Regions from separate parts of the Pristimantibacillus sp. Z349TD_6 genome, predicted to be linked through region 1. Evidence: riboswitches for the same ligand, from Rfam matches in the RefSeq annotation. Region 1 holds a riboswitch; each other region holds the start of a gene.
What was found. A riboswitch is a leader RNA that binds a small molecule or an ion and turns the genes downstream of it on or off. The one in region 1 is predicted to bind cyclic di-GMP.
Positions count from the first base shown of each region.

Region 1 (10,495 bases):
ACACAAGGGGAAGCAGTAAGCACCTTTGAGGATTTCGAAAAATCGACCTACCCCATTACATCACAGGTCACGCCTGCGACAACAACAGGAAGCGTAAGCTTGGTATCCGATTTCCAAGGACAAGCTTCTTCGAAAGCATTAAAGCTGGATTATGATTTCACAAACGGCACAGGAACTAAAGCATCGTATGTAGTATTTAATACAAACGGTCGTGCGATTGAGGGTTCACCTACTTCCATGACGGTTGATCTTTATGGCGATAACAGCTTGAACTGGGTGCGCGCAGAGTTCATTGATGCGGATGGCAAAGCACATCTTATCGATCTTGCAAAACAGCTTGATTGGAGCGGCTGGAAGAATGTGAAGATGAATTTATCCTCTGTAGGGATGAAATTCCCTGTTAAACTAAAAAGAATTTACGTTGTGACGATCGCCGAAGGGCAGGATGAGCGTTCTGCAACAGGTTCTATTGGACTAGATAATATGAAGCTGCAATATCCGCCTTCCGTAACGGTTGATTCACAAACTAAGGTCGTTATGACTGTAGGCAAATCTGCTGCGACGGTTAATGGAAAAGCGATTACACTTGATTCAGCACCAATCGTTTTGAATGGAACGACATTTGTACCTGTCCGGTTCGTATCCGATGCCATGGGAGCGAAGCTGTTATTTGACGGGAAAACGGGTCAAGTCACCGTTCTTCGCGGCAATAAGCTGATGGAAATGACACTCGGCAAAAAGGATCTTATTTTAAATGGCGCTCTGCAATCGTCAGATATTACGCCTATCGTTCGTAATAATCGGACGCTCATTCCGGTCCGTTTATTTTCAGAGAAACTAGGCCTAAAGGTCGGGTATGACGGGAAAGCGAAAAAGATTACCATCGATTAACGATGGACGAAATATATCCAATCTGTGGTATGATAGAGTAGATTAACCTTTAATATAGAAAGGTTGCCGATCTACAGTGGACCACCTTACAGTCGATATAAATCGAGTCATTAAAAACGCAATCGAAGTGATGGAAGACAGCAAATACCAGATTTATGAAATATGTGAATCCGCGCGCACGGAGCTAGAATCACTCGAGCAGGAGCTTGAAATTGTCCTTCAAGAAACGGTGAAGACAATTGACAAAGTTGACCAGCTGGAGCAAGACTATCGCCGTGCGCGTATAAGGCTGACAGAAGTGAGCCGGGATTTCGTGCGATACAAGGAAGATGACATTAAGTCTGCCTATGAGAAGGCTACACAAATCCAGCTGGATTTGATGGTGTACCGCGAGAAGGAATCCTACTTGAAAGCACGTCGAGATGATTTGCAAAAACGTGTTCGAAATGTAGAAAATTCCATCGAGCGTGCTGAAACGATTGCTTCGCAAATAAATGTCGTACTTGAATATTTATCGGGTGATCTTAATCAGGTTACTCGTATTCTTGAGTCTGCCAAAACCAGGCAGCTGCTGGGATTGAAAATTATTTTGGCGCAAGAGGAAGAGCGTAAACGGATCGCCAGGGAAATCCATGATGGTCCCGCGCAATCACTCGCAAATATCGTTCTTCGAACAGAAATTGCAGAACGTATGCTAATCAAGCAGGAATTTGTGATGGTGCAGGAAGAATTAGTAGATTTAAAAGGACAAGTGCGCTCCGGCCTTGAGGAAATTCGCAAAATTATATTTAATTTGCGCCCGATGGCGTTGGATGATTTGGGGCTTGTGCCGACTCTTCGAAAATTCACTCAGGATTTTGAAGAGAAAACAAAAATACATACCATATTCGAGCTTATAGGTAAAGAAACTCGGATGCCCTCTGCAATGGAAGCGGCGATATACCGCTTAGTTCAGGAAGCTTTTACCAATGCACTAAAACATGCGAGCGCTTCACATGTAATGCTCGAGATTAACTATCAGCCACAGCATATTTCACTCGTAATTCAAGACAACGGCGTTGGATTTAACAGCGATTTAATCGAGCAGGATGCTACTCGAAACGCACATTTTGGATTGGTAGGGATGAGAGAACGCATTGAGCTAATAGAGGGAAGGATGGATATAGACTCAAATCCCGGTAGAGGGACGAAAATTATAATAGATATACCTACTACTGCCGAATCTAGAAAGGAGTAAGATGATGATGATCCAAAGAGCTGCAAGCAATGTGAATACAATCAAAATTTTACTTGCGGATGACCACCAGCTGTTTCGTGAAGGACTTAAGCGGATTCTAAATATGGAAGACGATCTTGAAGTTATCGGCGAATGTGGTGACGGCATTCAAGTTTTAGAGTTTTGCAATCATACCATACCTGAAATTGTCCTGATGGATATTAATATGCCTATAGAGAACGGTGTCGTGACGACTGAACGATTAAAAAGTATGTTTCCTGATGTTAAGGTTATCATTTTATCTATCCACGACGATGAGAGCTATGTATTCGAGACCCTTCGTAAAGGGGCTACGGGTTACCTTCTGAAGGATATGGAGGCAGAATCGCTAATTAACGCCATTCGTTCCGTTGTCCAAGGTCATGCCTATATCCATCCTAAAGTGACAGGCAAGCTCATTAACCAGCTTCGCCGTATGACGTATTTGGATGAGATGGGAATTGTCTCAGGTGCTGCAGCTGCTCAGGAACCGGGAGTTAAGTTCGTTGCTGGCGATGAAAGCCCATTAACACGCCGTGAGGCAGAGGTGTTAAGGCTTATGGCAGAGGGCAAGAGCAATAAGCTCATTGGAGAGTTTTTATTCATTAGCGAAAAGACGGTTAAAAACCATGTGAGCAGCATTTTGCAAAAGATGGAAGTTGATGACCGTACGCAAGCTGTTATCCAATCGATCAAATATGGATGGGTTACACTGTAGCAGCCTTTTTGATCATTACTTACATATCGAGCAAAATCCCGTATCGGTTGATGCGGGTTTTTTTTGTTTGCAAATAATGTTGTGGAAAAGAAAAACACTCCTAAGCTATATAAGAACAGCCTAAGAGTGCGTTTTGGAACATATCATCTTAATTATTTTCTTTGTTTTTGTTTGCGAAGAGTAATGAATCCCGCTGAAAGGGCAAATGCCCCGATGAGATAATAAGGAACCGGACTGCTTTCGCCTGTTTTTGGCAGAGTAGCAAGCGGGACTTGATCTTCATCTACAGCAACAACAGGATCGATTGGCGGCTCGCCTTCTCCACCTTCAGTAACTCCTCCAACAGGTGGATCTTCATCATCAATTTCAACAATAGGTGTTGCTTCAGGTGATGATGTAGGTGTTGTCGTTACTGTAGTTGTTGCAGTAGGCGTGTTGTTAGGCGTGCTCACAGGTGTGGAAGGTGGTGTATTGTTAGGTGTGCTCTCAGGTGTTGGAGTTGGTGTAGCTGTAGGCGTGCTCTCAGGTGTAGGAGATGGTGTAGCTGTAGGTGTGCTCTCAGGTGTAGGAGTTGGTGTAGTTGTAGGTGTGCTCTCAGGTGTAGGAGTTGGTGTAGCAGTAGGTGTAGTCTCAGGTGTAGGAGTTGGTGTCGATGACGGTGTTGGAGTAGGCGTAGAGCAGGTTTCGCCTGCGTTCACAAGTGAAAGCTCTTTCTCCTTGCCCCAATGGATCTTCAGCGTATTAGGTACAGCTTGTGGATCAGTTGGGTTGACGAGCTCCGTATTCGTTGAAAAGCTTACGGAACCTTTTCCAGGTATTACGCCATTTCCTGTTTGAGTGGAATTTGGAATTTCCCATGAATAAGAAACCTCAATGTTACTCTCATTGGTTACTTTCCAAGCTCTTGTTTTATTCGGGTCGGCGGAGCAGGCCGTTTCAAGTTTGAGCTTAGCCGTATTAATAACTGCTTTTTGCACAGATTTATCTGTGGTTACTACGATCTGCTGGGTAGCCACTAAATCGGTGGTAAAGCCATCTAAGGTTAATTCTTTTAATGTATAGGTGCCGATAGGCAATTCGTTGAATTGCAAAATACCGTCACTATTGGTAACGCCGCTTTTGACTAATTTATCGTCTTTCCAAAGCTCGAAGGTAATGCCTGCATGAGGAGCGCCCTCGACATCATTTAAATGTTTGTTGATGATGATACTACCCGTGCAGCTGTTCGAAAGCTTTAGATTCCATGCTAAAATTTTGTCACCATGAGCGCCGGGACCCAATGTCTTAATTAAATCTCCGCTATAGATATCTAATTGATAAGGCAAGCATCGTGGAATGTTAATCGAAACGGAGTAAGTACCTGCTTTGGGATATATAATAGACTGTCCCTCAAAAAATGTTTGCTTGTTGTATGGAATGGTTGTATCGCCGGGTCCAGGTGCCCAGTCAGCAGGGCCTTCATAGCCGGAGAAGCTGACTCTAACACAATCTTTTAACGTCTGGAACGTAGCGGTAGCTGTTCCGTTATTATTGACTACGATATTGGAATGCGTGGCAATGACATCCTTGCGATCCGATGAGTACTGTGGACAGCTATTCTCATCTACGAGTGCTGCAGCATTCGTACCTTGATTGCTATCACCTTCCGCCATGGCAAGGGAACTAAGCGACAATGAATAAATTAATAACAGAGCCAGGGCTAAACTGATTTTTTTCCTAAAATAACGCATCTTTCACTCTCCTCTTAGATACGTAGTGGGGTTCCAAGAGGGCCGGTTACACTACTAGCTCCATATAATCCAAGTGTCCAATTGTAGATTATACTTCATCGCTTCCCTAGTTATTTTGATTGTGAAAATCCACTCTCCCTTTCTATATGCGTGCACCGGTTATATATGCATGCTTTCATATTAAAATGATAACATGTATTGGAAATTGCTCAAGGGTGTTTCTTTGTCAGAAAATGACTAATAATCATCATAAAGCAGGATATATTTTTGGCATAACACACATTTTGTCACCTTGTCCCTTGATTGCGGAACCAGTGGGCTCTTCATGGCATATAGTGTCACAAAGAGGAGGTGGCCGCCATGTTTGAACTTCTACTTCTTGTTATTGGCTGTTATGCTTTGGCTGCATTGTCGGTGCATCTGGCGTATCGAATTTGGCGAGGGCGCCAGCAATCCAGCAAGCATTATGTGCTCGTTGCTGACGTTCAGCAAAACAATATGGAATGGTATGTACGTTCGCTGTTTTCTTTCTCTCGGCGAATGGGGAAAAACGTTCGTTTGACGATCGTAGATCAAGGGGTTACAGAGGAGACACTGGCTATTGTTGAACGATTAGCTAGAAAGGGCGATGAGGTCAGGATTCACTCTAATGGATCTAATCCGTTGTCTGAAAGCGAAGGCAGTAAGCGTTCTCAAACAGAGGGTGTGGATGGAACTCAGCTGCTATGGCTGCTCCAGGCAGAAGGAGTTGTGTCGCTTTCCGATCATGCGGTGCTAATTGATTTGCAAAATCCGACAGATTTGTCGAAAATGCCATTTTAGTATATACTCTACGGTAATGAAATAGTCGGAGTGAAGCACACTCAATAACGCAAATGCGTTGTTGGGTGTGCTTTTTTTTGTTTACAGTGCTTGCAAACATCATTCTCCTTTTGTCAGGGAAGGGAGAGGCCATAGTTAACATAACAGATGAATTATGAAGTCAGTTCTATAAAGTGTCGAGGGAGCGAATAGAGATGAAGGCACAATTGTATGTTGTGAAAGTGAAAGACTGCTGGCAGGCTCGACTGACCATCAAGGCAATGGTGGATAAATACTTCTGGATGCATGGAACATTTGGTAAAGCGGGATTCTTGAACAACGAGATCGCAGAGGAGGGATGGCTGCTAAAAGAAGAACTGCCGCTCGGGGATGCGTGCGTTGCAGTGGAGCTTTGGGATGCGGCTATGAAACGTGGCAGCGGCGGCAGAAACGGTGCGAGTAAAAGTTTGAATGAAGGAGGACGGAATGCTGATTATGAGGCGATTGAGCTGTTGGCGGCATGTGCGGAGGAAGCAATAGCTGATGGGGCGAGTGGAGATGCAGCAGCTGGCGGGTTGAATAGTAGTAATCAGAAATCTAGTGAGTTGGAGAGAAATTATCGGAAACACAGTGGAGGAGTAGAGCAAGCAGTTCATAATGGTAAGATTAGTTTCGGGAGTCGTTGGCGTTTTTTGGGTAATCGAGGGAAGCGGAAAGGAGCGTTGGCGATAGAGAGGCTTTTTGGTTTAGTGGAGAGGTGGGAGAAGGTAGGGGGCGTTGTCGTTGGGGAAATCGGAGGAGCAGCGCTTGCGAATAATGGTGAAAAGCATAGCAGCGCTAAGCGTGTGGGTGGCGAGGGAGCGCGAGTTTATAGCGCTGCAGAGCTGGGAGAGATCGCGGCAGGAGCGAAGCTTGCCGCGGGTATGCTGCAGGGACGTGCGCTTTTGCGAAGCGAGGCGCACGCCCTGTTGTCTAGCGCAAGCTGTCCCGGTGCCGCGTCAAGCTGGAGAGAATTGCTCCAGCTTGCTTCGCTGCTCGGGCAGGTGCGCCTGAGTGGATCAATCGCCGCCGTGGGTGGCGGGCGATTGGACGCTTTAGGGCGCCGCAGGCGCGAGCGCAGCTGTTTGCGCTGCGGGAGCGGCGAGGCGCAAATGCACCGCACGGCATGTGCAGCGTGCGGGAGGCACTGCGCCTATTGCATGGCGTGCATTGGGATGGGGCGAAGCCGGGAATGTGAGCTGCTCATTACGGGGCAGCGCGCGGGGTTGAATTGGACAGAGACGACGGTTCGCGGCTCTGGTAAGGGGTTGAGGCAGCTGACGTATGAACAGCGGCTTGGTAAATGGGGGCTTAGCCCTGCGCAGACAGCTGCAGCAGCCAAGGCACTGCAGTTTGTGGAAGAGCCGCCGATAGACACGGCATTGTCAAAGCTGGACAAGCAGCGCCAGATGAGAGAGTTTCTGCTTTGGGCTGTAACAGGGGCTGGCAAGACGGAGATGATTTTTCCGCTTGTTGAGTCTGTCCTGCTGCACGGCGGAAAGGCGCTTATTGCCACACCGCGCCGTGATGTGGTGATTGAGCTTGACCCGCGTATTCGGAAAGCTTTTCCTAAGGCGTCAGTCGTAACATTATACGGTGGTAGTGATCAGCGCTGGGAAAGCGGAGATATTACGCTTGCCACAACGCATCAGCTGATGCGGTTTTATCAAGGCTTTGATCTCGTTGTAGTTGATGAACTAGATGCGTTTCCTTTTGCGGGTGACCCATTGCTGCATTTTGCAGCAGATAAGAGCTGTGCGCCAGGCGCTGCTCGTTTGCTGCTGTCTGCTACGCCGCCTAGCGAGCTGCAAAGAGCAGCAAAACGAGGGAAGCTGCCTCATGCAAGAGTACCTGTTCGATATCATCGTCATCCGCTTCCAGTGCCCAAGCTTCTACAAACGCCAACAGTAAAGCAGATGCTCCAGCACCGCAAGCTGCCGTCAAAGCTGTTAGCGGCCATGCGGTCATCGCTTGATCGAGGTGCTCAGCTGTTTGTATTCGTACAGCAAATTGTTCAAACCGAGCCTATGGCGGCTTTATTACGTGCTGCTCTATCACATCCTGCTGTTGCAGCAACCTCTTCACAGGATGAAGAACGAACAGAGAAGGTTCAGCGTTTTCGCTCGCGGAATATACGAGTACTAGTCACAACTACCATTCTAGAGAGGGGCGTCACGATTCCTAAAAGCGATGTCTATATTCTCGACGCGGACGGAAGGTTATTTGACGAGGCTTCACTGGTTCAAATGGCTGGAAGAGCTGGCCGCTCTGCGGATGATCCATTCGGTCGTGTGTACTTTTGCAGCCATGATCGCAATCGCCCTCAGTTGCAGGCGGTACGCCATATTCAAACGATGAACCGCATGGCTCGCAAGCAAGGCTACTTGCTCCCCACACCCAAAGGAGGCTCGCCAAAATGAACGTCTCGCCAAAAGCATGGCTGCAGCGTCTGCAATCCGCTTTCACCACATCTGCGCAGCTGCTCGCTCCAACGTCTGCCGCATGTCTCCTATGCGGCAAACCGCAAAGCGAGGCTCGCAGCGCGAGCAGCTACAACCACGCGAAGCTGACGACCCAGCTTCGTAATTCCCTTTGCGTAGCGTGCCTCTCCGCAATACCATGGCTGACCCGCATCGCCTGCCGTAGATGCGGGCGCGGCATCCCATGCGAAGACTGCACACGTCGTCCGCATGGCGCATTCATATGCAACCGCAGCGCGGTTCATTATAATCAAGCGATGCGAGCCATGCTCGCCTTGTATAAATACAGGGGCAATGAGCAGCTTGCCCCTTTGCTCGGGGATATGCTTTTGCCTCCATTCGAGGCGATGACCATGGAAATCATTCAACAGTTTATCGTGGCAAGCAGCAGCAGTCGTAAACCAAAAATATCAATAGCAGACTGCTGGGATGCTATTACCTACGTTCCTGTAAGTGAAGAACGAGAAGCTGATCGGGGGTTCAACCAAGCTCAGCAGCTAGCCAGCCATATCGCGAGGCGTTTTCAGCTGCCGCTTATAGAATTGCTCATTCGTTCGCGACATTCAGAGAAGCAAAGCTTCAAAACGCGCTCCGAAAGAATGCGCGATACACAATCTCTTTTTGAAGTGAATACGAACAATTTGAGCTTATTAGCCTCTGAATCCCATAGCAAAAATCATCTAAATGATAGAGCTGTTCGTATACTTTTAATCGATGATATCTACACAACTGGAAGTACAGCAGAAGCCTGCTCTAAGGCTTTGCACCTTAATGCGGAGCTTCCGCTCGATATCTATATTTTGACCTGGGCTCGTTCATAATTCAGCTAGGCTGATAGATCTAATAATTAGATTGATAGTGAAAAAGTTAATGCTATCGATTAGAATGTAACTAATAGCTAGTATGGTTTTACAAAAAAAGGAGGGCTCAGAGCGATGAACCTAGATAATTGTCCTCGCTGCGGTAAGCTTTTTGCAAAAAACTTTAGAGACGTGTGTCCGGCATGCATGCGAGAAATTGATAAAGAATATGAGCTTTGTGCAAACTATTTGCGTGAATTTAGAGGCTCAATTATTACTGAGGTATCTGACGCTACGGGTGTTTCGATTAAGCAGATTACGAAGTTCATACGCGAGGGACGCATCTCCATTATGAATGCACCTAATATGTCATACCCTTGTGAATCTTGCGGAACTTTGATTCGTGATAATCATCTTTGCGACAATTGTCGCAATCGAATTGAGAAGGATAAGAAGCAGATGTTCCAAGACATATCGCGAAAAGAAGATTTAAAAAGTGCTTACAAGCAAACGGGTGTTTATAAAGGCTTAGAAAGATACAATGATAAATGATTTAAGTTAATATTTTGATGACTATAAAATTTCACTTGACTGAAGCCGATAATACTTGTAAAGGTAATCGGCTTTTTTAGTTCCTGTAAATAATGAGGTGGGTAAACAATGAAAATAAATGAGACGAATCGTATCGGAGCGCTTAATCCTTACCAGAAGCATTCGGAAGCCAGAGTAGGCGGAGCAGACAAGGCAAAGCAGAAGGACGAGGTTCAAATCTCTGCTGCAGCTAAGGAATTGCTATCGACAAGCAAAGCAAGCGGAGCGGACAGAACAGAACATATTGAGCAGCTGAAGCGTTCGGTAGCAACAGGCAACTATCATGTGGAAGCTGGCAAGATTGCCGAGAAGCTGCTTCCCTTCCTGAAGGAGTAATCCTCTAAATGAATGAGTACATCCAGCAAATCATCGTGATTTTGCAAGAGCTTTTAGACGAGCACCTGCAGCTTATTGAATACGGCAACGCGAAGACGTCGGCTATTACAGTGAACCAAGTAGAGACGCTCTCGTATATTTCCAGCAAAGAGAAGAAGAGTCTTCAGCGGATCATGGATCTGGAGCAGCAGCGTATCTTTTTGATAGGGAAATATATGCTTGATCAGAAGCTGACTGCCCATCGTTCGTTCAAAATGGAGAAGCTCATACAAGCTGTATACCAAGCGAATGAGAAGCAGCAGCTTCAGGCGATATGGAATGAGTTGTCGGCAGCACTTAAGAAACTTCAAGATATTAACGAATTCAATCAACAGCTCGTAAGGATGACTCTGGAGCATTTGCATTTTACGCAAGATTTGCTGCTTGGTCCGACTGAGGAAGAAGCGACCTATCATCGTGCTGTTCAAGGCATGGCCTTAAATCGTAATGGCCGCTTTAATATGAAAACGTAACAAGAGAGGACAATATACGATGGCATCCACTTTTCATGGCTTAGAAACGGCAAGGCGCAGCTTATTTACCACTCAGTCTGCTCTGAATACAACTGGACACAACATTTCAAATGCGAATACGGCAGGCTACTCACGCCAAGTGGTGAACATGACTGCATCAAGACCGATAGACGCGGTTGGTTTCTCCAAATCAACAGCAGCTGGTCAGCTGGGTACAGGCGTTGAGGCGTCTTCCATCACTCGGATTAGAGAGAAGTTTCTGGATAATCAGTATCGCAATGAATATAAATCACTGGGTAATTTCTCAGTTCAGCTCGACACGCTCTCTAAATTAGAGGGTAT
Region 1 is NZ_CM149662.1:7,349,940-7,360,434, reverse strand. It holds gene AC0VYE_RS31925 (stalk domain-containing protein) at 1-891, shown strand, start outside; gene AC0VYE_RS31920 (sensor histidine kinase) at 968-2,128, shown strand; gene AC0VYE_RS31915 (response regulator) at 2,136-2,864, shown strand; gene AC0VYE_RS31910 (SpaA isopeptide-forming pilin-related protein) at 3,017-4,594, opposite strand; cyclic di-GMP riboswitch class II at 4,626-4,709, opposite strand; gene AC0VYE_RS31905 (glycosyltransferase family 2 protein) at 4,955-5,416, shown strand; gene AC0VYE_RS31900 (ATP-dependent helicase ComFA) at 5,611-7,854, shown strand; gene AC0VYE_RS31895 (ComF family protein) at 7,851-8,735, shown strand; gene AC0VYE_RS31890 (TIGR03826 family flagellar region protein) at 8,850-9,266, shown strand; gene flgM (flagellar biosynthesis anti-sigma factor FlgM) at 9,375-9,641, shown strand; gene AC0VYE_RS31880 (flagellar protein FlgN) at 9,650-10,153, shown strand; gene flgK (flagellar hook-associated protein FlgK) at 10,173-10,495, shown strand, end outside.

Region 2 (10,495 bases), 1.8 Mb from region 1:
CGGAATCAGGCAAGGGACCCGGCGTTTCTTCAAACGACTCATTGGGTCCGCCAATTACCGGCCCTTCCGATACGAGCAAAGTAACGCTGGCGCCCTGCGGCTCATAATCCTGCTTTGCAATATTAAGCACATGCGCTCCAATAATATCCGATACCGTTTCCAAAATATTCGTCAGCCTATCCGAATTATATTGTTCGTCTATATAGGCGATATATGCTTCACGCTCTTCTTTCGTTCTCGTATAACACACATCATACATATTGAAGCTGAGTGACTTCGTTAAATTATTAAAGCCATGCAGCTGAATTCTTTGTTCCGGTGTAAGTTTCAAGCGCACATCCTCCTTTTCAATAACTACTATTTCCTTTTACCCAAAGACCGATGCGGCAAAACTTTTATGTTGCACAAAAAAAGCATTTCACGCCCCGGTTTTACCGAATGTAAAATACTTTTTTCATCTCATTTTTTAATTATGTTTTTTCAATTCCTTAATCCGGAGTATCGGATCTCCTACATACACTTGTGTTTGAGGAAGCATGCCATCACGCTGCTTAATGGCTAGGAAATTAAGCGTATTGACGAGCTCATCCTGCTGCTTTTCTTTTAATTGAAATTGCACACCATATTCATAAATGTCTTTGCCCAGTTCATTGTACCAGACGATAAATCCGAATAGCACATACATTTGATTAAGAATTTTCGTCTTGAACATCAAGAGAATATCGCTGTTAACGGGCAGCTTCACACCTACCATAAACCGGAGGCCCCCTGGTCCGATGTTTCGAACAAACACCTCTGTACTCCCAAGTTTCACACTGCTTCCTTTGAACATCGTAATGGTCATCTCTGCCAATAGACAATGCTTCAAATCGATTCGAAAGCTTTTTCTCCGATTAACGAGCACTTCTTTACTAGGCATAAATAAAGCAGGCTCTTTACAAGATCTCCTGCTCAATAGTTGTACGATGCTGTCTGGCTCTACAGGACGACTGAAATAATAACCTTGGATTTCATCGCATCGCTGCTCGCGTAAATAGTTGAATTGCTCCTTCGTTTCAACGCCTTCAGCCACCACCTGCATGCCCAGCTCGCCAGCCAATTGAATAATGCATTCGATAATGCTCTTATTTCTCCGATCTGTCATCAACTCCTCGATAAATGACCGATCAATTTTGATCGTATCGAGTGCCAATCGCTTCAATAAATAAAGAGAGGAATAGCCGGTTCCAAAATCATCAAGCGATACTTTGATTTTTCTTTTCTTCAGCTCCAGCAGCAATTCAGTCACCGCATTCTCATTGCTAATAAAGGAGCTTTCCGTTATTTCAATTTCCAATCGATCTTGGGAAATTCCTGTCTCCTCGATAATCTGATCGATGGTATGCAATATATTTTGCTGAAGAAGCTGCTGCACCGAAAAGTTAACCGATAGCGTAACCGAAGGCAGGCCTAAGCTCTGCCACCGTTTATGCTGCATACAGGCTTCGCGAAGCACCCATTCTCCTATCGATACAATAAGCCCCGTTTCCTCTGCGATCGGTATAAATTCAGACGGAGCAACCAATCCCCAATCCGGATGATTCCAGCGCAGCAGTGCTTCAACACCAACAATTTCCATCGTTTGCGAATGTACGCGAGGCATGTAATGAAGGAACAGCTCTCCTCTTTCCTGCGCTTTACGCAAATCATTGCTGAGTGAAAACAATTTGAATGATTGCACATTTAAAGAAGCGGAATAGCACTGTGATTGGTTGCTGCCTCTGGACTTCGCATGATAAAGAGCCGCATTCGCATTTTTCATCAACTGCTCCACCGAGCTCCCATCGCCAGGCGATTGACTGATTCCAATACTTGCGGTTACATTCAGCTCATATCCTTCTATCAAAAATTGCTCATTAATAAGCCTAATAATAGTAGCTGCCATATCCTTGATTTCGTTTTGCTGCTTTACATCAGCTATAATAATTGCAAATTCGTCTCCGCCAAGTCGGAATACGGTTTGGCCATCACGTAAGTTGCTCATCAATCGGAAGGCGATTTGTTTCAGCAGCTCATCCCCAATCGGATGCCCCAGCGTATCATTTACATATTTGAAACGATCTACGTCAATCAGCATGATCGCCAGCCTTTGCTTAAAATACTCGCTTACCCTTAGCTGCTTATCTAGCTGGTCTTCAAACATTCTGCGATTTGGCATCTCCGTTAAATAATCGTGGTAAGCCAAATATTGATTTAATTCCTCAGCCTTGCTCCGATCCGTAACATCAAGGACTACGCCAACGATCGCCTGCTCACCCATATTTGACACTTGATTATAGTGCACTTCGCAATGAATAATCGTCCCATCTTGTTTAATGGCTCTGTGGCAGAAATTAGATAAAGAATGACCCTCCTGCAACTTCGTTAGCTGATTAATGACGGCTTCACGATCTGACGGATGGATCGTCTGTATAATATCCATACCGATCAAAGAGTCATAACCGAACATTTTATTGAGCTGATCGTTTGAATAAACGAAGTTGTTTTTTTGCGCGACAAAAATACCGACAATGGATTGTTCAACAATACTGCGGTATTTTAATTCGGTCTCAGTCAACGATTGCTCAATCATTTTTTGCTGCGTAATATCCTTGGCAATGCCGTAGACGCCGATAAGCTTTTTATTAATAATGATTGGAATATTGGTCACATTAAATTCGACCGTTTGCCCTGTTCTCGTAATGCCTGTCGTATCATAGTTTTGAGGATTCAGCGTCTTGACCGTTTGCTCAAAATATTGAATCGTTTTATCCAGTGCTGCGGCATCTACAAATTTATGAAAACTATCATTTATAATTTCCTCTTTCGTATATCCAAACACTTGCTCAAGCACAGAATTGCATGACAAAAAACGCCCTTGTGCGTCTAAAGAAAAGACCGCGTCAGGATTGTTTTCAAATATCGATTTATAAAGCTGCTCTTCTAGTGTGAGGCGATGCTGTATTTTTTTATTTTCCGTTACATCCTGAATCATGCCTATCGTCAACAATATCTCGTTTTCGGCATTCCGTATGAACGTAATGTTTTCCACCACATATCTAACTTCACCGTTCTGACGAACGATTCTGTACTCGGAAACGCTTTCCTTTTTTGATTCAATGGCAAGGTGGAACTGCTCATTAACGCGCTGACGATCTTCGGGATGTACAAACTCAAAAAATTGTTCAATCGTCATCGAGAAATCAGATTTCATACCATATATTTCGAACATTTGATTCGACCAGGATGCTTCTCTGCGAATATGGTCAAACTCCCAGTAACCTAAATTGGCTAACTTTTGAACAATATTAAAACTACCAACATTAACATTTCCATTAAAACGTTTAATCATTTGTTTCATTGCTAAATATCCCCTCTTATTCATAACGTAGGCGGTAACCTGAAGTTTTTAAGGAGAGGATATAGGTATGTTATCACTCATCCTTTTGGCAACCCAGCCACCTTTGGAAATTTCCTTTAGGCCTGTTGGCTTTGCGTCATTGTCTTTCGACAACTTTGCTTTTTACTAGGACTTTTTACATATACCAGTATTCCATATTATTCCGATATATACCATAACCAATTTCATAATAGGTCGAATGATGTAGAAAAACCTCCCATTTTGGGAGGTATGGTATATTGATGTTTTACAATCTAGGATCGATTTCCTTCTCTTTGGCAACCTCAAACAAAAGATTCGCAACAGCCGCTTGATATCCATCGTTTTCTGGGGCAATTTCAGCAAAAGGAATCGCCAGCATATGCTGTCCTAGCCGGTACTCGTTAAATGATGTACGAAGCTTTTGCGTAATATTTTTTTGCTTGATGAGCTTATTGTACTTGTGCGGAAATCTATAATCATAACCGTAAATAATAGACATGTATTCCTTATTGCGCACTTTCATATAGGGAACCGTGTACGGCTGAAGCATCTCGGGCTTAATCACGACACCTTCCATATGATTGTCTACCGTAAGCGTGTAGAAATATTTTTCTGCAAGCTCATAGCTCTCCGCATCAGACAGCACAAGCGTGAGGAATGGATCGTCAGAGAGGAATCGATACATCTCAGAGGTTTTCCACGCTGGCAGCTGCTCGCTTCCGTCTACGTATACGATTTTGAGCAGCGAAAATGGCTTGTATTCAAGTTCCCCTGCCTCGGCATACAGCTCCAGCTGCCTCTTATACGTTTCATATGCTTGGATATGCTCGTCAATTGGCCTATTTTTCTCAAGAACAGAATGAACATGCTTAAAGTTTTGATAGACGGCTAGGCCATATTTCTCATTAATAGCCCCTTTGCTAAGGTGAAACTGATCCTTTTCAAAACCGCTTTCCTTGAAATCATACGCAAGCTTTCCGAACGCTTCCTCGAATCCATTTGCCTTCAGAAAAGCAAGCTCTGTCTCAAGCCCCTTCTCAATTGGCTTAAACTGCTTTTCAATGAGACCTTCTCCCAGCGCCTCCCATGGCAAAAGCTCGCCATCGAGCAGGAGCATCGATATATCATTTTCCTTCATGTAGCGTCCGAATCTTTGCAGCAGTCGCTCATAAACAGCGGTCAGGTCAACCTTATTTATTTTGTACCCATTGCGGCTCACTGCAAAACATTGCTCGATATCTGCATGCAAATAAACATTGCAGCGTGATCCCATGTATTTGGGCTGCAGAACGACCTCTTTAACACCGCGCTCCACAAAATAGTTCAGCCCTTTCCTCAGCGATTCCAGCTCCCCCGCCGCTTCATCCTTATCTGCAGGAGACATGGTTCCTGAGATAAAGTTAATTTTATTGCGCGAGCAATACTGCAATCTGCGGGCTTCATCATCATCCAGCTCCTGCAGCGATACTTTGCGTTCCTCTTTAAAGAGAGCAGGAAGCTCGCCTTCCATTCCGGCTATTGACGATTTCTGTGATTTGAAAGTCGGCTTCATCGACAGAGAAACCGAGGTTAGCAGATTACCGTGAACTGCGCCTGAATCCAAATGGATTTTATTTCTGATCCGAAAAGCTTGTTTAGCAGCCACATGCCCAAAAACATGATACGGCTGGTTTCCTGCTGCATCCCGCTTCAGAAACGCAAGCTGTGCTTCAATCGGCGCCGATCGGTCGAGTCTAAAATTGCGCTGATGACGGACCGAATTCACATCCAGCTTGCCTATATATTTGTTCTCGCATGGCGCGTGAGTCACATAATAGGATGGTCCTGTTTTTCCTACCATTCTGTAGAGAGGCTTCGACAACGATACGAGATGATTAAACTTCTGAAGCAGCTCATCATCGCCTCTCAGCACCTCCGTTGAATCGAAGTAGGCATGAAGCAGCTCCTCTTCCACACCTTTAATTTCACCGCGCATATATTTATGGACAAAGTTTTCATGATTGCCAAGCACAAACAAAAACTTATCCTGATTCGTATATAGGAAATCAATGATTTCCTTTGTACGGCTTCCCTTATCGATCCAGTCACCAACGAGCAATACTTTTGTACCGCTGACCTTTCCTGTCTCAACCAGTACATTGCCCTCTAGTTGAAACCCATGGCTAACGAGCAAAGCCTTCAGCTCATCCACACATTCGTGAACGTCACCGACGATAATCGTCTTCTGGTCCAGCGGTAAAAAAACATCCAAATACTCAGCAGCATCCTCGATTATAATCTTATAATCCGGATTCGCAACCTTATCCATAGGGGAATAAAAATCTTTAGCCCGCACCTTGTGAACTTTGCTGTATTTCTCCCTCGAGAGCGAACCAAGCACATCCTTGCGCAAACGATTAATGTGGCTCGTTATCAGCTTCTTCGAACGCTCCGATGAATAATAATCATCCCGCTTCTTGTAATCAAACAGCACGACTTCAAGGTTGTAGTTGTTTTCCTTTGCAACCTCCCTCACTCTCGCCCGGAAATCCTCCGACAAACCTGTTGTATCCACGACAACAAATTCCGCATTAATGGGGAAAGTAGTGACCAGCCGCAGCTTCTCGAACAAAAGGCGGAAAGCCTGATCGCTCGCTTCAAGCATGATTTGATCATATTTATCATAATCAGAGCCTAGAAGCTCCTGTCTAATGCTATCGGATGAAATATATTGCACGTTCGCATTCATGCCCTTGCTGTCATCCCTAAATCGCAGCTGCGGCATCAGCACTTCGTTTGCAAAGGTTGTTTTCCCGCATTCCGTCGTGCCAATCATCATAAAAATCGTATGGACTCTCGTTCTCATTTCCATTGACGCTACTCTCTCCTCTTCCGCAAAATCGCACCCTGCGTCGTTTGTATACCGTTCACTCCATCGCCGATTGCGACAAATTGGCTTTCCATAGATTGATCTTTAATCGTTTCGAGCAGCCACTCTTGAAATTCCGCTCGCCCAAGCTCCCATTTATGGTCATCATGCCGGAAGTCTTCCAGCTCATAATAAGCATTAAACTCTGCATTCGGTGTTGTCAGCACAAAATAATCAAAATCAACATGTTCGCATATTTGCCGTATCAGAACAGCTGCCTCATTTAGGCTCATATGCTCAATAACCTCGGTCAAAATGACATCCACCTGCTCGCCGTTATAGGCCTCTAGAAAGTGTTCAATGGAAGGAAAGGTAGCGATGTTGTCCAGTTCCTTTGCTTTCGCTTTCCGCTCTACCACCTCTAGCAGCGGCTCATGGATATCAACCGCGTAGTAGCTGTCTTCAATCTTGGACGCAAATGGAATCGCATAGAAACCTTCTCCACACCCTACATCGAGAATGGCCTTATTGAACGGAAGCACGCTTCCGATATAGCTTCTCCGCTGCTGAGCCGTCCCGCCGAAGGAGAGTTGAACCGCATAACGTTCTGTTTTCTCCAGCTCTTCTTTATATTTCTTGAACCGGTCTCTTGAAGCTAGAAAATTGCGGGCAAACAAGCTTCGTATATAAAAGGGCGCGTCAATAATTTGAATACTCTTCACATATTTAATCAACACATCATCAGAAATATCGATATATTCGTCGCTGAACATCGAAAGGAAGAGACAAAGCACACTAACAACATGCATAAGCTCATATAACGATTTATGCGTCTTAATGGTAAGCGAATAGCTCTTATGCGCCAGGTGTACAGCTTCAAATGTATAGTCGGTAAGATGTTTCTCAAAAAAATGAATATATCGCAAGAGCTCAATATGAATCATATTGATATGGAAGGTATGCTCGTATTGCTCCGTGTCACTCGAATGCTGCGCTTTGAGCGGCGCTGCAAAAAATTCATTAATCGCTCCCAGTACAAAGAGCGGCGTATTATATCGCGATACATTGAGGTACTCAAATTGGTCCTGCCTATGCTGCTTGTATGAAACCTCATTGTCAGCATCCTTAAAATAAACGTTGAAGGTTGCTTCATCGGTATACCAGCCGTAGGCCATTCCTTTGCGAACAGCGCGCAGCAGCATGCCTGACCCCGGATTTTTTCTAATGACGAACGAAAAGCTTGGGTTCGTCGATTTCACTTGCACGATAGCCATCCTTAACTTCCCCTTACTTGTCAATTTAAAGCAACACTATTTAATCCCAAACCTCTTGTAATGCGCTGCGGAACAAATCATCAAGCTGATTGTCCTGCGCAGTTCCCCCTTGGCCCATTGCGAATGCGATTTGTTCAAAATGAACCATTCGCTCCTCCAAATAGGTATTAATAACTTGAAGCCTAGGCTCATAATCGAGCTCGTCGCCCGCTTTTTTCCTTCGCAGCAATTGTTCAACCGTAGCCCTCAGCTCACTCTGCTCAGGAATAAGCGCCTCTACTAAACGATCAAATTCGATTGGAGGCATCGAGTTGTACTTCGCAATCCAGCCGCAAGCGAGAATCGGCCTTAGCACATAAAAATACTTTTTTATTTTTACTTGCTCGCCTTGCAGATACTCTCGGTAGTTCCCTTTTGCCATATGGAGATAATGGTACATGCATGACTTCGGCGAGAAAGATAACGGAGAGGCGCTGCGGATTTGTTTGGCTACTGAGTATTTCGTAAAGTATGGAATCGGTGATTGCAGCCATTCGAGCAGCGGCGGATTCGACTTGCGAAACAGATTAAGCGCTTTGCGCAAATCCCAGCCGTTTATATCGAGAAGATCACTTATAGGCCGCTCGATTACATCTCTTTTGTCAAATATCGATAAATACCATTCCACCGGCCTGACATAAATAAATCGAACGTCGTAATCGCTGTCCTTAGAAGGGAAACCCCACGCCCTGCTTCCTGATTCGCACGCATAAACGATGCGAACCTGTTCCTCCCGCTCGATTTTACCCAGTTCCAGCAAAATATTTTCATGTATGTTGGTCATTCTAGACACTCCTTTACTCAGCTTCTTCTTGCAAAAAAAAAAGACCATGGACAAGATCGTCCATAGTCTAGGAAAAAGAATAGTCAGCAATGCAGCTAACACGAGGTCAGTACACGCTTCCCTTCAAATACCAAACAACGGGTCCGAGGAGTGGAGCTATTCTCTTTGCTTAAATTAAAAGAATTGGATTGTTCATCATTTACGTTAACTAGCTGTACTTCTAGATATTGGTTAAACATTCTCCTCGTCCCCCTTCTTTTCCTTTATTTACGTTCCTTTGACAGCAGCTAACGGTTTGCATTTCGCTACAACCTGCGCAAGCCCCGCACCGACTACACTCTCAATGATTTGATCTACATCCTTGTATGCCTGCGGTGATTCATCGACCAGCGATTCCATAGAGCGCTGGTTTACGACGATTTCATCATCCGTGCCTACACGCATTGCAATAGCCACCTCTTCTACCGATACGAGCTGCTTCGTTGCGTTACGTGACCTGATTCGTCCTGCGCCATGACAGATGGAATAGTGATTCGCTTTCCCTTCAGCGCTTCCGACCATAATATACGAGGCAGTGCCCATCGATCCTGGTATAAGCGCCGGATGCCCCGTGCAAAGGTAAGGCTCAGGGTTATCCGGATGTCCTGCCGGCAGCGCTCTTGTTGCACCCTTCCGATGCACGAAAAACGATTGCTCATCCTGCTCTTCCTCCCATGCGTAGTTATGCATGAGATCATACAGCGTGCGCAGCTCAAATTTGGAGCCGAATACATCCTTGCCAGCCTCCCTGACAGCATAAGCAATCAAGTGGCGATTCACGACCGCATAATTTAAGGCCGAGTACATGAGGTTGACATACGTTTGTCCGAGCGGATGGGATAACGGCGCATATAGCAGCTTAGGATCCGCGGTGCCTATGCCTTCCTGACGCATCATTTTGGCAATGTCCGTGCTGCAATATTGACTGACCGCACCGCCCCAAGCCCGCGAGCCAGAATGAATCATAATGACCACTTGGCCGTCGAACAGCCCCCATGCTTCGGCAATTTCTCTGTTTTCCTCGGCAATTTCAATCGTTTGAATTTCTACAAAATGATTGCCGCCGCCAAGTGTGCCGAGCTGGCGATGCGCGCGATGCCAGACAACTTCCGGAAACTTATCCAGCACCTCTTCGTCAAAATCAAAGCGGCTGCTTTCCACATGGGTTAAGGAGGTTGCTTTGCGCGGCGTGTAGGCATCAGGAATATATTTTTTCGGCAAGCCGTGCAAGCCCTTCTTCACGATATTCTCAAGTCTAATATCTGAGAAGTAACCTCTTGCATGCTCCTCGACTGGCATATATTTCTCAATAGCCTTAACCAGCTTGCGACGCAGCTTCACTTCCTTCAAATCATCCTTATGCAGATTTGTAAGCTGTACGCGCATCCCGCATCCGATATCGCTGCCTACGATGGAAGGAGATACGTAGCCATCACTCGCATTCCATACCGCTGTTGTACCGATACAGGTTCCCACGCCAACATGCACATCAGGCGTATAACTCATATATACTTGATTCGGTATTTGTAAGTTGTTGTTCGCCATTTCAAACACTTTATAATCCAAGGACGCGAATAGCTCTGGTCCTGCATAAACATGCACCTGCCCCGAAGGCAGCTTTACTTGCTGATAATACGTTTCTTTCATATCCGATAATCTCCTCAAAATTCAAATGAACACAAAAAAGCCATGGACCCCAAAAAGTCCATGGCTTAATCTTGCGCCTTTATTTCCCAATCATTGCAGCTTGCAGCATACAAGATTTTAGAAAATAGTCACAGGCCCCGTAGAGGCCGATGAAATGGACTTGCTATATTTAGTTGCATGATTACGTTCAAAATTTAGTCCGAACATTGTCATCGACCTCCTTTCATTTGATTTACATCATAATAATCTGATCACCCAACTTCTGTCAACACATTTATAATAAACCAAAAATAAGATGCTCGAAGGAGCATCTTATTTTCACGGATAAATAACTTATAAATGAGCCAATAAGTTTGCGCGTACTTCAGCCAGCGTCAAATCGCGAACTAGCTTCCCATCTTCAAACACTACTTCCAGCTGATCCTCTGCTTTACGAGCTTCATATTCCTCTGCGCTAAGATTGT
Region 2 is NZ_CM149662.1:1,266,900-1,277,394, reverse strand. It holds gene speD (adenosylmethionine decarboxylase) at 1-331, opposite strand, end outside; gene AC0VYE_RS05450 (sensor domain-containing protein) at 467-3,379, opposite strand; cyclic di-GMP riboswitch class I at 3,464-3,549, opposite strand; gene AC0VYE_RS05445 (metallophosphoesterase) at 3,666-6,251, opposite strand; gene AC0VYE_RS05440 (methyltransferase domain-containing protein) at 6,257-7,522, opposite strand; gene AC0VYE_RS05435 (nucleotidyltransferase domain-containing protein) at 7,563-8,345, opposite strand; gene AC0VYE_RS05430 (RtcB family protein) at 8,613-10,031, opposite strand; gene AC0VYE_RS05425 (nicotinate phosphoribosyltransferase) at 10,365-10,495, opposite strand, start outside.
Region 2: it holds a riboswitch for cyclic di-GMP, as region 1 does, so the genes downstream of both, AC0VYE_RS05450 (sensor domain-containing protein) here and AC0VYE_RS31910 (SpaA isopeptide-forming pilin-related protein) in region 1, are expected to answer to the same signal.

Region 3 (10,495 bases), 610 kb from region 1:
CCCGGGAACGTATTCACCGCGGCATGCTGATCCGCGATTACTAGCAATTCCGACTTCATGCAGGCGAGTTGCAGCCTGCAATCCGAACTGAGACCGACTTTGATAGGATTGGCTCCACCTCGCGGTTTCGCTTCCCGTTGTATCGGCCATTGTAGTACGTGTGTAGCCCAGGTCATAAGGGGCATGATGATTTGACGTCATCCCCACCTTCCTCCGGTTTGTCACCGGCAGTCATCCTAGAGTGCCCACCATAATGTGCTGGCAACTAAGATCAAGGGTTGCGCTCGTTGCGGGACTTAACCCAACATCTCACGACACGAGCTGACGACAACCATGCACCACCTGTCTCCAATGCTCCGAAGAGGGGCACTATCTCTAATGCTTTCATTGGGATGTCAAGACCTGGTAAGGTTCTTCGCGTTGCTTCGAATTAAACCACATACTCCACTGCTTGTGCGGGTCCCCGTCAATTCCTTTGAGTTTCAGTCTTGCGACCGTACTCCCCAGGCGGAATGCTTAATGTGTTAACTTCGGCACCAAGGGTATTGAAACCCCTAACACCTAGCATTCATCGTTTACGGCGTGGACTACCAGGGTATCTAATCCTGTTTGCTCCCCACGCTTTCGCGCCTCAGCGTCAGTTACAGCCCAGAAAGTCGCCTTCGCCACTGGTGTTCCTCCACATCTCTACGCATTTCACCGCTACACGTGGAATTCCACTTTCCTCTTCTGTACTCAAGCTTTGCAGTTTCCCTTGCGACTTGGGGTTGAGCCCCAAGTTTAAACAACAGACTTACAAGGCCGCCTGCGCGCGCTTTACGCCCAATAATTCCGGACAACGCTTGCCCCCTACGTATTACCGCGGCTGCTGGCACGTAGTTAGCCGGGGCTTTCTTCTCAGGTACCGTCACCTTGGGAGCAGTTACTCTCCCAAGCATTCTTCCCTGGCAACAGAGCTTTACGATCCGAAAACCTTCATCACTCACGCGGCGTTGCTCCGTCAGACTTTCGTCCATTGCGGAAGATTCCCTACTGCTGCCTCCCGTAGGAGTCTGGGCCGTGTCTCAGTCCCAGTGTGGCCGATCACCCTCTCAGGTCGGCTACGCATCGTCGCCTTGGTGAGCCGTTACCTCACCAACTAGCTAATGCGCCGCGGGTCCATCTATAAGTGATAGATTGCTCCATCTTTCCCGATTCAGTCATGCGACCATATCGCGTATCCGGTATTAGCATTCGTTTCCGAATGTTATCCCAGTCTTATAGGCAGGTTACCCACGTGTTACTCACCCGTCCGCCGCTAAGTATCAGAGGTGCAAGCACCTCATCAACTCCGCTCGACTTGCATGTATTAGGCACGCCGCCAGCGTTCGTCCTGAGCCAGGATCAAACTCTCCAAATTGGTGTTTGACTTGCTCATTACTTTTTTATCGCTTTTTTCGCTTATCCCGAAGGATTTGCGAGGCAGTTATTACTCGTTGTTCAGTTTTCAAAGAGCAATCTTTTCTCTCTTGTCGTCCGTGTATCTCGTTGGCGACCTAGATAATATATCATAGGCGTATATAGCATTGCAAGTGTTTTTTTCATTATTTACGAAAAAGTTTTCAATACTCCTATTTGCCTTCTAATTACGTAATCGTTGCTTCGCTTCCTCCTCACCTATATTGAAGAAAGACATAAAAAAACGAGCTGTGCGATTTTCGCAAGCTCGTATGACTTCTAATATGTTTTTGTAACAGTATATTGAGCTGCATCCTTGATAAGCTCATACTTTTTCTTGCCCTTCTTTAGACCTGCATCAACTGTCGTATCAATCGTAACCCATTTCCCATCCAAGTACACTTCATTCCAAGCATGATAAACATCCACATAAGTAGATTGTCCCATCAAGAGCTTCGTAGGAATATCCACGCTCCGCAGCATTGCCGCAAATAATGAAGCGTATCCGTAGCAGATATCCTTTCTCGATTTAAAGGTGCGATCAATATTGGGGAGGTAATCAACTGACAGATTAGCAGCTAATTGATTATCATAACTTACATTCGTAATAATATATTCGTAGATTGCCTTTACTTTCTCCATATCCGTTTTTTTATTGCTGGCTAATTCTTTTGCCTTGACGATGGCGCTGCTCGCATTCGACCAGTCAATATTCTGGATAGAATTCAAGTACAAAACCTTGTTGTCTTTCAAATCAAGCGTCACGGTTTCTTTCTTCGCCAGTTTGTATTTGTTGCCTGTTGTATTCTCAAGAACGGATATCGTGTATTCACCATTGCCAAGCTGCAACGGAAACTTCTCAGCTGTTTTTCCGCCAGTTAGATTATATGTATAATTTGATGCGCCTTTTGCGATCATAAGCTTCGTTTTCACTTTAGTGTTCACTTCATATTGTACGGAGACAACACCTTTATCTAAATTCCCCGTATTGAGCCAATCAGAAGAGTCCGCTTCATTTGCCTGAACGACCGTTACATGGATGGATGCAAAAAGAACAAAAGCTGCGATGACTAACATAAATTTACGCATGAATATACTCCCTTCGGTAGCTGGCTGCCATCTTACGGAAGGCCCTTTAGCTTTGCGTCCCTACCTTTCGATAGGTTTGCCATTATCGTGTGAAGCGCTATGTGATGAATTTCCCCTATACAAACAAAAAAAAGCCTGTTCATTCGGTAGCTGGCTGCCATCATACGGAAGGCCCTTTAGCTTTGCGTCCCTACCTTTCGATAGGTTTGCCGTTATCGTGTAGCGCTTTATTAGTTCTATTCTACCATATGAATCTAGCAAATCAATAGATTGCACTACAATATCAATCATAATTTGAATGTTTTTAAGGATTGTTGTTGCAAATTCTCGATATTAGAAAAAAAAGAACCGTTGGCTGCTAAAAGCCATACGGTCCCTTGTCTTTTTCTTATTCAGCAGAACGCTGATCTCTCATATGAGGGAACAACAGTACATCACGAATAGATGGAGCATCTGTTAGAAGCATGATCAATCGGTCGATACCGATTCCTAGTCCGCCTGTTGGCGGCATGCCGTATTCCAGAGCGCGGATAAAGTCTTCATCCATCTCATGCGCCTCGTCATTTCCATGCTCACGCTCAACAAGCTGCGACTCGAAACGCTCACGCTGATCAATCGGATCGTTAAGCTCCGTAAATGCATTAGCATGCTCACGTGCTACGATGAATAGCTCAAAGCGATCGGTGAAGCGTGGATCTGCTTCGCTCTTCTTAGCAAGCGGCGAGATAGCAACCGGATGTCCTGTAACAAAGGTTGGCTGAATAAGCGTGTGCTCACCGAACTGTTCAAAGAAAGCGTTGAGAATATGACCAAAAGTCATATGCGGATCAACGGCAACTTTGTGTTCTTTCGCCAAACGATGGGCTTCCTCGTCGCTCATTTCCACGCCGAAATCTACGCCCGTCGTTTCTTTGACAAGCTCAACCATGCTGACACGGCGCCACTGAGGTGTCAAATCAATCTCTTGGCCTTGATAAGTGATTTTTGTTGTTCCAAGAACCTCTTGCGCAATATGTGCGATGACATTCTCTGTCAATGCCATAATATCCTTGTAATCAGCATAAGCCTCGTAAAGCTCAATCATTGTAAACTCTGGATTGTGGCGAGTCGAAATCCCCTCATTCCGGTATACACGGCCGATCTCATATACTTTCTCCAATCCGCCTACAATCAGTCGCTTCAAATGAAGCTCGATTGCAATACGCATGTAGAGCTGCATGTCCAGCGCATTATGATGCGTTTCGAAAGGACGCGCTGCAGCACCGCCTGCAATGGAATGCAGAGTTGGTGTTTCTACTTCTAGATAACCGCGGGAATCTAGGTAGCGACGCATGGATTGAATGATTTTGGAACGAGTAATAAAGGTTTGTTGGACGTCGGGATTCACGATAAGGTCAACATAACGCTGACGATAACGAAGCTCTACGTCTTTCAAGCCATGATATTTATCAGGCAATGGAAGAAGCGACTTTGTCAAAACTTCAATATCACGTGCTTTGACAGAGACCTCGCCTGTATTCGTTTTGAATACAACGCCTACTACGCCAATGATGTCACCGATGTCCAGCAAGTCAAAAGCTGCAAACTTATGCTCTTCAACGGAATCTTTACGAACATAAATTTGAACCTTGCCGCTCAAATCTTGAATCGTAGCAAAACCCGCTTTACCCATGCCGCGTTTCTGCATAATACGGCCAGCAATACGCACTTCAACCGCTTTTTCTTCTATTTCTTCTTTGCTGAGCCCTTCATAGGCTTGTACAATATCTTTGGCGTTATGAGTGCGTTCGAACTTTCGGCCGAATGGATCCACACCTAACCCTCTAAGCTCGTCCAATTTGTTTCTGCGAATTTGCAAGAGCTCACTTAACTCCTGCTGTTCATTGATTTCTTGTTCCACTTCTTTCATCTCCTTGATCATTCGGCAAAAGCAAGCAGCTGTCACCGGATTCATGCAGCAAAATCTCGTTTCGCAATAAAATATAAGCAATGTATAGACCTGTAATATACGTTCTTATATTTTAAACGTTCAAAAAGCTTCCCACAAGGAAGCTTTTTGAACCGCACATAGCAAACATTATTTTTTGATATCGAGAATTTTGTATTGAATAATGCCGACTGGTACGCTAACTTCGACAACGGTGCCTTTTTTCTTGCCTAGAATCGCTTTACCAACCGGGCTTTCATTTGAAATCTTGTTTTGCAAAGGATCGGCTTCCGCTGTACCAACAATGGAATAATCCATTGTGTCGCCATACTCCATATCCTCAACTGTTACGATCGAACCGATGCTCACGGTATCAATATCAATATCGTCATTATTTATAATACGCGCATTGCGCAACATTTTCTCAAGGGTAAGAACGCGGCCTTCGATAAATGCTTGCTCATTCTTCGCATCTTCATATTCCGAGTTTTCGCTTATATCACCATAGCCAATTGCTACTTTAATACGTTCAGCTACTTCACGACGCTTGACCGACTTTAGGTTCTCTAATTCATCTTCGAGCTTTCGCAGCCCTTCTTGAGTCAGAATGATTTGCTTATCGTTCATCTTTCCGATTCTCCTGTCATGTGACTAATTTTTCATACCTTGTATGAATTCACTGTTACCTAATATATTACGCTTCTTATTCCTCATACCAACTGTTGTTTGAAGCGCTCTTGATGTCTTCGTTAGATTATATTGCACGATTATATTGCAAAGTTACCCTGAATGTCAATCAAAGCCAGACGACCCATTGAAACCGTTTCATTTCTGAAATGTAGAGCAGAAGCCGCATGATAGCGGCTTTTGTCGAATGGTGTCGGCTCGCTCCCGTTACGGGGTAAATCGCATAACCGATCTATTGTATTTTAGTAAGCGACTACTTCAACAGAACCCGCTTCTTTGCTTGACACAGCACTGACAGCTTGGAATTCCTCGTCCTCTCCAAGCGAGCGGGCATAGTTTTCCAAAATCGCTGCCATCGGATCACAGCCGATATGATCGAGCAGCCTTTTTGCATCCTCTGGTGAGAAAACGTCGCCATTCCCAATTACGGGAATCGCTACCGCTTCATTGACATCCTTTATAATGTCCCAATTAGCCTTGCCCGTATACTAGCATGTAAAATGGCTTTGTCACTTACTATCTCAACACATACAAGACCCGTTCCAAACTCCTTGGCAATTAATCAAAAGGCAGGATTGTACACGACTGCCATCGGCGCTGGCACCACTCTATGCTTCATTTCGATGCCACCGATTTTCAGCATGTCACTCCTTCCTCCTCTTCTAATTGCTTATGGTTCATTTCTTGTGTACCAGACAGCACTATTCACGGTTATCAGACATTAATTCCTCATAGCTGATGCCGAGCGTCTTAGCGATATGATTTAATAACTTCGTATCCGTCTTTCTTGTTCCTCGCTCCAATGAGCCAAGAACGGCCACCGATACGCCAAGCTCCTTGGCCAGCTCCTGCTGAGTATAGCCCTTCAGCTTTCGAAAGGCTCTGACGCGCTGCGCCAATTGATTGTTTTCCATAACGTAATGCCTTCCTTTCCATCCAGAAGCGCTGCTTCAGATACTGCGCTTACCTCGGACTGCAGCCGATGTGTTTGATCCAAAACATCATGCAGCGGAACGAGTACGAACGACCGCTCCATCATACGCGGATGCGGTAATGTTAATTCCTCTTGATCCATTCTGACATTATCGTATAGGAGCAGATCAAGGTCAATGGTTCTCGGTCCCCAACGAATTTGTCGAACTCTACCGAGCTGGTGCTCGTACTCCAAAAGCTGACGTAAAAGCATTAATGGAGATAGTGTCGTTCGTACAGCTAATGCCATATTGATAAAGGGTGGTTGCTCTGTGTAGCCTACCGGATCAGTCTCATACATGCCCGACACTCTGCTTACCACGATGTTCGGGTGCGCATCGATGAGGCTAATCGCTTCCAGCAGCAGTTGCTCACGGTTTCCCATGTTTGATCCTAAAGCGATATATGCCTCTGCCTGTGCGCCATCAAGCGGGAATTGTTCGTCCATCATTGTCCCGCTTTCTGCGCAGTTCTACCGTTACTCCGTCAAAATGGATATCAAACGGCGGGTTTGGCTTCGTTACTCGAACCGTCACTTCATTTACCATAGTATAAACTTCCAGTACTTGCGATGCAATGTGACCTGTTAAAGCTTCGATAAGCTTAAACGGAGGGCCCTCTACAATCGTTTTCGTGAGAGCGTGGATTTCTGCATAATTCACCGTACTGTTCAAATCATCGGTTAACGCTGCTTGCTCCAAATCCATATTGAGTTCAACATCCACATAATATTTCTGGCCTAGCTTGTTTTCTTCAGGAAATACGCCGTGGTAGCCGTAAAACCTCATCCCTTTGATCATCATTTTATCCATTATAGTCACTCTCCTAACGATGTACCTTATTTAAAATAGGAAACGGCATTCTACAACACAATTAACGTCGGTATAAAATGGCGTCCGTCATAAGCGCGGTACGCTTTATTGCACGCACATCATGCACACGTACGATTTGGCAGCCGTGCGCAATGCCAAGAGCAACCGTCGCAGCCGTTCCCTCAACAAGCTCATCAACAGGCAGATTCAGCGTCTGCTTAATGAAACGTTTACGCGAGGTGCCGAGCAGCACCGGATATCCAAGTGCATGCAGCTCAGATAGACGGCTAAGCAGCTCCAGATTATCCTCATAGGTTTTGGCAAAACCAATACCCGGATCTAGCCAGATCTGATCTTCAGCGATGCCCGCCGTTCTTGCAATGCTTACACTGCCCTGCAAATCTGCAAGTACATCGGGAACAAAATCATTATAGTCTCTCGCATGGCGGTTATGATTGATGATGACAGGACAAGCATATTCAGCTGCAACTGCGGCCATATTAGGGTCACCCTTAAGCCCCCAAATGTCATTAATAATATGAGCGCCCGCCTCTAGCGCATGCCGTGCAGTCTCAGCTTTGTATGTATCGATGGATAAAGGAATGTGCGGCAGCGCCTTACGCAATCCTTGAATAACAGGAAGGATACGCCGCAGCTCTTCCTCCACTCCCACCGGCTCAAATCCTGGACGTGTCGATTCACCGCCAATATCAATAATATCAGCGCCTTCCTCCACCATCGCTTTCGCACGGGCAAGAGCCGCATCCACACTCGTATAGCTCCCGCCATCCGAGAAAGAATCAGGTGTCGCATTCAAAATGCCCATAATCAACGTACGCTCGCCTAGCTCCAGCCTCGTTCCACTGCCAAACTCATATGTTCTTTTATAGAAATTTGGTTGTTGATCCATTGTTAGATCGCCATCCTTCTTCTTAATGTTACATGATTATAGAGCTTAGACAGCTCTAGTATCATCGTCAATTGTCGTCTGTCGGTAAAGAGTAAGCAATTGCTTTGTAATAGACCCTGCTTGACCGTTTCCGATAACTCTACTCACCCCGCCAGCTTCGGATAACAGCGTAACGGGAACGAGCTCCTGAATGGAATTGGTAAGCCATATCTCATCGGCCGTTTGCAGCTTCTCCAAGCTATAAAGGCCCTCTTCGGTTTCATACCCTGCACTGCTAGCCAGCTCCATAACTCGCTCGCGCGTAATGCCCGGCAATATGCCGGTGGCCAGTTCAGGCGTATATACAACATTGTCCTTAGCAAAAAACAAGTTGCTCACGATTCCCTCCGCCAACCATCCCTCTCGCGTGAGCATAAGACCCTCGGCCCCAGGCGCAGCACCACTGGCAAGCAGCTCTCGCTTAGCAATAATATTGTTCATATAATGGAGAGACTTAAAGCGAACCTCGCCCTCAGGCGTGTTCCTCCTTGTCTGCAAAAGCCGCAGCTCCCGTCCGCGCATATGAACCGCATCATTAACCGGCGGCAAAGCCTTTACAAGCATTAACACATTCGGCTGTTCATAATCTCCTGTCGGCAACCCTAGCTCAGCTTCGCCTGCACTGACGGTTAGTCTTATATAGCCATCTTTTAATTCATTCGCCACAAGTAGCTCGTTAACGGAGCAGCGCAGCTCCTCCATATTAGGTGTGTACTGAATTCCTAGCTGATCACAGCCTGAGCATAGCCGCTTCATATGCCTATCTAGTAAGTATGGTTTCCCCTTATACGTGCGGAAAGTCTCGAACAAACCTATACCGTACAAAAAGCCGTGATCATAAACTGAGATCACGGCTTCGCTCGCATCCATTACGGAGCCGTTCAGTCCGACCTTCATCGCACTGCGCCCGTCCGATTTTGCAAGAAATTACGAAGCATCGTCAAGCCATGCTCCGTTATAATGGACTCAGGGTGAAATTGCACCCCTTCAATTGCATATTCCTTATGACGCAAACCCATAATTTCTCCTTCATCTGTTTCCGCTGTTATTTCCAAGCAATCAGGCAGCGTTTCACGGCGTACGATAAGAGAATGATAGCGAGTAGCGGTAAAAGGTGATGGCAAACCTTCAAATACGGATTTTCCTTGATGATAAATGGCAGACGTTTTGCCGTGCATCAGCTTCTCCGCACGCACCACTTCCCCGCCAAATGCCTGCCCGATCGATTGATGACCAAGACATACACCAAAAATCGGGATTTTACCTTTAAAATGCTCGATTAGTGATAGACTAATGCCCGCTTCATTCGGTGAACACGGACCTGGTGATATTAAAATATGATCGGGCGCTAATGCTTCGATTCCAGCTAAATCTATTTCGTCATTTCTTTTTACCGTAATATCTTCCCCAAGCTCACCCAAATACTGCACTAAATTGTACGTAAAGGAATCATAATTATCGATGACAAGTATCATGTTAAGGCTCCCCCTTTTTCCGTTTCCGCTGCCAAATCGACTGCTGCAAACCGTTCGCTGTACTGAATGGCCTTCCATAATGCCTTCGCCTTGTTTAGCGATTCTTTATATTCCCGCTCCGGCTCAGAATCAATAACGATACCTGCTCCCGCTTGAATATGAACAACGCCTTCCTGAAGCACCATGGTTCTAATAATAATATTAAATTCCATATCCCCGCTGTAGTCAATCCATCCAAGCGAGCCCGTATACGGTCCTCTGCGTGTCGGTTCAAGCTCTTCTATGATTTCCATTGTGCGAATTTTTGGAGCACCTGTAATCGTTCCTCCAGGGAAGGTAGCCGATATAACATCGTAAGCATCTTTGCCGTTTGCAAGCTGTCCTACTACCTGAGAAACAAGATGCATAACATGCGAGTATTGTTCAATAACCATAAACTCTTCGACCTTAACCGTACCATAAGTAGAAATCCGCCCAAGATCGTTCCGTTCCAAGTCAACGAGCATAATATGCTCCGCCCGCTCCTTCTCATTCGTGAGAAGTTCGTCAGCTAGGCGCCGATCCTCTTCCTCCGTTCGCCCGCGTCTACGCGTTCCAGCTATCGGTCTTGTGATCAGTTTGTTATCATTGAGCTCAACGAGAAGCTCAGGGGATGCAGATACAATCTGAAAATCAGGACAACGCAGAAACCCCATATAAGGCGATGGGTTAACTAGTCGAATCCATTCATAAAGTTCTTCCGGCGCAGCCGCAATCGCTTTGCTCTGACGAACGGACAAATTCACTTGAAAAACGTCACCCTGCTCAATATATCGCTGAATGCTGCGAACGGCGTCCATGTATGCTTGCTTCGAGAAAGGGGATGTGATGCCAGAAATCGAATCCGCATCCAATTGCAATAAATCATCTGTCAACAAACGCTGACGCTCTGCTCGAAGCGATATCGCCTTCGCCTGGGCATGCTCTTCATCAAACCAGGTTAACCAGTAGTTGGTCATCCCTTCCGCTCTAGATGAAGCACGGTCATAAGCAGCACGCAGTTCCTCTTGATCCGCATTTTGATCTACTTTTGAATGGACAGCACAATACACTTTTGATTGCTCATGGTCGATGATCCATATCTCATTCATTTGCATGAATAAATAAT
Region 3 is NZ_CM149662.1:87,606-98,100, reverse strand. It holds rRNA gene AC0VYE_RS00475 (16S ribosomal RNA) at 1-1,399, opposite strand, end outside; gene AC0VYE_RS00470 (transglutaminase-like domain-containing protein) at 1,717-2,526, opposite strand; cyclic di-GMP riboswitch class I at 2,539-2,617, opposite strand; cyclic di-GMP riboswitch class I at 2,669-2,747, opposite strand; gene lysS (lysine--tRNA ligase) at 2,915-4,435, opposite strand; gene greA (transcription elongation factor GreA) at 4,604-5,080, opposite strand; partial or broken gene AC0VYE_RS00455 (tRNA-dihydrouridine synthase) at 5,500-5,783, opposite strand; gene AC0VYE_RS00450 (helix-turn-helix domain-containing protein) at 5,842-6,054, opposite strand; gene folK (2-amino-4-hydroxy-6-hydroxymethyldihydropteridine diphosphokinase) at 6,006-6,563, opposite strand; gene folB (dihydroneopterin aldolase) at 6,538-6,924, opposite strand; gene folP (dihydropteroate synthase) at 6,986-7,834, opposite strand; gene pabC (aminodeoxychorismate lyase) at 7,880-8,770, opposite strand; gene pabA (aminodeoxychorismate/anthranilate synthase component II) at 8,767-9,348, opposite strand; gene AC0VYE_RS00420 (anthranilate synthase component I family protein) at 9,345-10,495, opposite strand, start outside.
Region 3: it holds a riboswitch for cyclic di-GMP, as region 1 does, so the genes downstream of both, AC0VYE_RS00470 (transglutaminase-like domain-containing protein) here and AC0VYE_RS31910 (SpaA isopeptide-forming pilin-related protein) in region 1, are expected to answer to the same signal.